DNA from 2 places in the Gottfriedia sp. NPDC056225 genome. Region 1 is predicted to be linked to the other one. Evidence: riboswitches for the same ligand, from Rfam matches in the RefSeq annotation. Region 1 holds a riboswitch; the other holds the start of a gene.

The links. A riboswitch is a leader RNA that binds a small molecule or an ion and turns the genes downstream of it on or off. The one in region 1 is predicted to bind S-adenosylmethionine.
Region 2: another riboswitch for S-adenosylmethionine. It lies ahead of metK (methionine adenosyltransferase); the one in region 1 lies ahead of ACFCYN_RS13410 (2,3-diketo-5-methylthiopentyl-1-phosphate enolase).

Annotation. Positions count from the first base shown of each region.
Region 1 covers NZ_JBHJTJ010000018.1:36,367-39,585, reverse strand. Annotated here, with positions in the region: gene ACFCYN_RS13415 (2-hydroxy-3-keto-5-methylthiopentenyl-1-phosphate phosphatase) at 1-581, opposite strand, end outside; gene ACFCYN_RS13410 (2,3-diketo-5-methylthiopentyl-1-phosphate enolase) at 589-1,809, opposite strand; SAM riboswitch class I at 1,873-1,977, opposite strand; gene ACFCYN_RS13405 (pyridoxal phosphate-dependent aminotransferase) at 2,036-3,219, opposite strand, start outside.
Region 2 covers NZ_JBHJTJ010000005.1:31,501-34,719, forward strand. Annotated here, with positions in the region: gene pckA (phosphoenolpyruvate carboxykinase (ATP)) at 1-1,453, opposite strand, end outside; SAM riboswitch class I at 1,754-1,868, shown strand; gene metK (methionine adenosyltransferase) at 2,078-3,219, shown strand, end outside.

The DNA of each region.
Region 1 (3,219 bases):
AGTTCCTCGCATTTATTCTTTAAGAAATCTCTTGCAAAAATCAAATTAGCTTCTTTTGCAATTTGTAAGTCAGTAATTGAATCTCCAATGACTATAATAAAATCATTTGATTCACTAAATTTTCTCTTAACAGAAGGCTTGCACATTCCACAGTCATTCGAACACAATGTATCACATGAATGATCCCAATGAATTTTTACAGTTGAACCTGTAAAGTCAGTACGATTACATAAAATAGCAGAAGGTGGAAGGTACTCTGCTAAAATAGGATGAACGAAAAAGTCTAAGCCGCCACTAACAACCTTTAACTCAATTTGTTGATCATTTACAAATTGAATAAAATCGTTAATACCATCTCGAATGACCGTACGATCGATTACAAAATCAGTCATTTCTTGTTTTTTCGTTGAAGGGATTGTAGCGAACATTTTCTCGACGCCTTCACGAATCGATATATTGCCATTTAATACTTCGCTTGTTAATTCGCTTACTGAAGGAGGAGCAAATTGCTTAACTAAATTGACGATATTATCTCCTTCGGTAATCGTTCCATCAAAATCACAAAAAATCTTTATTGCCATTGTTTATTTACCCCCAAAGTTGTAATGCTTTCTCAAGTGATGTATTTGGAAGTGCATAATCCTTTAATTCAACACCAGATAAAGTAGCAGATATCGCTTCTCTAAATGCATTTCCTCCACCAATCGGACCATCTGGATGACCGTGAATACCACCACCGGCGTTTATGACTTGCTCTATTCCAAAATCTTGAATTAATTGAGGTACAAGCGCTGGGTGAATTCCCGCAGATGGAACTGGGAATGTTTCTTTTAATCCATTTGATTCTGTTAAATTTTCGGCGATTTTTAATGCTGTTTCTTTTTGTAATGCAACTGAACCGTATGGTGATGGGAATAAGCTAAAGTCGGCACCTGCAATTCGTAAAAGTTTACCAAGTAATAAGCCAGCATCAATTCCGTAAATCGGCGATGCAGTAAAAGCTCCTGAAACAGCAGGGTGAGCCATAATTGGAACATTGATTGAAGGATCTTCTACTAAACCTTGAAGTACATCAATTCCATAAGAAAATACATTTAATAAAAATACATCGGCACCCGCCTCAGCTGCACGTAACGCTTTTTCCTTTAACTCATATGTACGGCCAGTTAAATTCACCGCATATAAAGTTTTGTGTCCTGTTTTTTCGTAGACTTGATTCAAAATATTTTTCCCGTGAGTGACACGGTCAGTTATTGATGTGATAGTGTCAAAAAGAATCTCGTCATCTTTTATTAAATCGACGCCACCTAATGCTTGTTTTTTTAATTCTTCCGAAATGTATGGAATATCTCTACCAATGATTGATTTGAAAATGCTCATTAATAAAGGGCGATCATATACGTCCAATTTTTCTCGAATACCTTTTATACCAAATTTTGGTCCAGGAAACAGACTTAATAAGTCATCAGTAAAATTTAAATCAATTAGTTTGATTTCCCCATCAAGTGAAAGTTTTCCGAAAACAGTTGTTAAAATTGCTGGAATATCAGCTGAAAAATTTAAACTAGGATAGTAGATTTCAATAATTCCTTTTGTCGGTTTATCGCCTAAAAAGTTAATGACATTTTCTTCACACTCAACTTCGTGAATAGAAAGTACCTTGCCTTTATGTTTTTGCAATTGGATTTGATCGTTTTGTGGTAAAGTCGTCCAAGAACCAACTGTCAAACCAAGTGCGATTGACTCTGCCTTTTTTTCTAAATTGTGATTTTTATCGTAAACTTGGTAAGTTGCTATTATTCCACTCATTTCATAACCTCCGGAAGTATTTATTCAAACAAAAAACCTCTCACTAAGGAGAGGTTTACCTACACCTTATCTGTCAGCAAAACGCTGCGAGAATTAGCACCGTGCTATCTAACTAGCCGGTTGCCGGGTTTCATCGGGCTCGGTCCCTCCACCTACTCTGAATAAAGTTAATATTTAATTTTGAATTCTTGATATAATCGCATTATTTCATGAACAATTCTAAATGTCAAACATTAAATTTTGAAAATAATTCGATTTCTTTTAATCTAGTAACCGCTTCCTTTAGTCTTTCGCTATCTGATAATAGACCGACTCTTACATAGCCTTCACCGAATTCGCCAAAACCATTCCCAGGAGCAACTGCAATATGTGCCTTTTCAAGTAAAAAATCTGCAAATTCTTGTGAAGTAAATCCTGAAGGAACTTTTAACCAAGCAAAGAAGGAACCTGCTGGGGCTGTTACTTCCCAACCAATTTCATGACAACCGCTAATAAAGACATTTCTGCGATCTTCATAAAGTGCTAATAATTTTTTCACACTTTCTTGAGATTCTGTTAATGCAACAGCGGCAGCCTCTTGAACAGCTGGGAAAATACTAACGTAAAGATGGTCCTGTAATAGATTAATAGCTGAAATGACCTCTTTATTACCAACTGCAAAACCGATTCTCCAACCAGCCATATTATAAGTTTTAGAAAGTGTATAAATTTCAATACCACACTCTTTTGCACCAGGAGTTTGAAGATAACTTAATGGTTTTTTGCCATCAAATCCAAAAGCACCGTATGCAAAATCATGGCAAACTGTAATTTGATTATTTCTTGCTAACTCCACAGTATGTTTAAAAAATTCTTCTGTTGCGATTGCACCAGTAGGGTTATTTGGATAATTAATAAATAAAATTTTACTAGCATCTAAAACTTTCTGAGGAATTAAGCTATAATCTGGTAAAAATTGATTTTGCTCAAGTAACGGAAGCATATAAGGTACCGTTTTAGAAAGAGAAATACCAGATAAATAGTCAGGGTATCCTGGGTCTGGAACTAAAATCGTATCTCCTTCGTCACATAAACAAAGTGGTAACTCTACTAATCCAGCTTTTCCGCCAAATAAAATAGCCACTTCTTCTTCTGGGTCTAAGTCAACATCATACTCGCGTTTATAAAATTCTACAACAGCTTTTTTTAATGTACTCATCCCTCTAAAAGGTGAATAACGATGAGTTGTTGGATTTTCAACAGATTGCTGCAACGCTTTTATAATATGGTCTGGTGTTGGTTGATCTGGATTTCCTTGACCAAGATTTATCACATCATGACCTTTATTGATTGACTCATTGACTTTTTGAACGAGTGATGCAAAAAATTGTTTAGGTAAATTGTTTAATAGTTTATTATGATTCAAGTTAA
Region 2 (3,219 bases), on a different contig from region 1:
GAACTAATACGCTATCAGGTACACCAGGTACATGAGTTGGAATTGCTAATCCGAAAAACTCATCTTGTGTAGTTTCAATGTTGTTTAAATCTCCTTCAAGTGCAGCGTGAACCATTGCTCTTGTGTAAGAAAGATTCATACGTTTACCAACGCCATATTCTCCACCAGTCCAACCAGTGTTTACTAAGAATACATTTACATTATGTTTTTCAATTTTTTCACCAAGCATTTTTGCATATTCTACAGCTGGAAGCGGTAAGAATGGTGATCCGAAACATGTTGAGAATGTTACTTGTGGAGATGTAACACCACGCTCAGTACCTGCTAATTTACTAGTAAATCCACTTAAGAAGTGGTACATTGCTTGCTCTTTTGTTAATTTGCTGATTGGAGGTAATACTCCAAATGCATCAGCAGTTAAAAAGATAATTGCATGTGGATGTCCAGCAACGCTTGGCTCAATGATATTTTGAATTGCTTGCATTGGGTATGCAGCACGAGTATTTTCTGTTAAAGTTGTATCATCATAGTCAGCTAAACGGCTATCAGATTTAACAACTACATTTTCTAAAACAGTTCCAAATTTAATTGCAGAGAAAATTTGTGGCTCTTTTTCAAAAGTTAAGTTGATACATTTAGCGTAGCAACCGCCTTCAATATTGAATACACCATTATCTGACCAGCCATGCTCGTCATCACCGATTAATTTACGGTCTGCATCAGCAGATAATGTAGTTTTACCAGTTCCAGAAAGACCAAAGAATAATGCTACATCGCCTTCGCTACCAACGTTGGCAGAACAGTGCATTGGTAAAACATTATTTTGTGGTAATAGGAAATTCATGATAGAGAAAATAGATTTTTTCATTTCTCCAGCGTATTCAGTACCACCAATTAAGATTATTTTCTTTTCAAATGATACAATAACAAATGCCTCTGAATTTGTTCCATCTACTACTGGGTCTGCTTTAAATGTCGGAGCAGAAACAATTGTAAACTCAGCTTCATGAGTTAGAAGTTCTTGCTCAGTTGGGCGAATAAATAATTGATGAGCAAATAGGTTGTGCCATGCAAATTCGTTAATTACTTGGATAGGTAAACGGTACTCAGTATCTGCGCCAGCAAATCCTTTGAATAAGAATAGTTCGTTACGATCTTTTAAGTAGTTAAGTACTTTGCTATATAATTTTTCGAATACGTCAGCAGAGATTGGTTGGTTTACTGAACCCCAATCGATTAAATTTTCAACAGATGCCTCTTTAACAATAAATTTATCCTTAGGTGAACGTCCAGTATATTTGCCTGTTGAAACGCTAACTGCTCCTGTTGACGTTAAAATTCCTTCTTGTCTTGTTAGGACTTTTTCAACTAACTCAGAAACGCTAAGTTGGTTATACATTTGATTACTAGTAAGTAATTCGTTTAATTCAAAGTTTACATCAACTGTCTTCATATACTAATACCATCCTTTAAATATATTTGTCTGCCATGTAGGTATCTCGATAAATAGTATAACACATTTATTTTAATAGTGTATACTATTAGTTAGTAAAATGTGTTATGAATTTCATTAAAAAATAAATTTGAGTAAAATGATTTAATTAATAGGTGTAATTTCGTCAAAAGAATATGATAAATAGTAATTTCCATTTAAATAGAAATTAAAAGTTATTGTAGAATTATGTTAAAAGTAATGATGAAAGTTGTTGACAAGAAAGTGAAATTTTAATATGATACTTTTCATACGGATACTCTCTTATCCCGAGTAGGTGGAGGGATACAGGCCCTACGAAGCCCAGCAACCTCACTTTTAGTGAAAGGTGCTGAACCTGATGCAAGACTTTTTTTTATGTCTTGAACGATAAGAGCGAAAGGCAAATAACCAAGAACCCTTTCCTCAGGTAATATTTGATAAGAGGAAGGCTTTTTTTTTGCTCAAAACTTAAATACAGTGGCAATTTCGTAATTTACACTGAGTTATCTTTATCTTAAATGGGAAACATAGGAATAGGAACAAACTTTTTATTCTTATGTTGAGAAAAAAGAGATCCGTCAATTCAATTTAGGAGGGGACTCAATGTCACAACGTCGTTTATTTACTTCAGAATCAGTTACAGAAGGACATCCAGATAAAATCTGTGACCAAATCTCAGATTCAATTCTTGATGCAATTTTAGCAAATGATCCGAATGCTCGTGTAGCAGCGGAAACATCAGTTACAACAGGTCTAGTACTTGTTGCAGGTGAAATCACAACTTCTACTTATGTAGATATTCCAAAAATCGTTCGTGAAACAATCCGTGAAATCGGTTATGATCGTGCAAAATACGGATTTGATGCAGATACATGTGCAGTTTTAACTTCTATTGATGAGCAATCAGCAGATATCGCTTTAGGTGTAGACCAAGCGTTAGAAGCACGTGAAGGTAGCATGTCAGATGAAGAAATCGAAGCAATCGGAGCAGGTGACCAAGGTTTAATGTTCGGTTTTGCTGTAAATGAAACACCTGAATTAATGCCACTTCCAATTTCATTATCACACAAAATTGCTCGCCGTTTAACGGAAGTTAGAAAAAATGAAACAGTTTCTTACTTACGTCCAGACGGTAAAACTCAAGTAACTGTTGAGTATGATGAAAACAACAAACCAGTTCGTATTGATGCAATCGTTGTATCAACACAACATGGTCCAGAAGCTACTCAAGCTCAAATCGAAAATGATATTAAAGAACTTGTAATTAAACCAGTTGTACCAGCTGAGTTAATTGATGAAAATACAAAATTCTTTATCAACCCAACAGGTCGTTTCGTAATTGGTGGACCTCAAGGTGATGCAGGTTTAACAGGTCGTAAAATTATCGTTGATACTTACGGTGGATATGCTCGTCACGGTGGTGGCGCATTCTCTGGTAAAGATGCAACTAAAGTTGACCGTTCTGCTGCTTACGCTGCACGTTACGTTGCGAAAAACATCGTAGCTGCTGGCTTAGCTGATAAAGCTGAAGTTCAATTAGCATATGCAATTGGTGTAGCTAAACCAGTTTCAATCGCTATTGATACTTTTGGTACAGGTAAAGTTTCAGAAGAAAAATTAGTTGAAGTAATTCGCAACAACTTCGACCTACGTCCAGCTGGAATTATCAAAATGCTTGACTTACGTCGTCCGATTTACAAACAAACTGCTGCTTATGGTCACTTCGGCCGTACAGATATCGATCT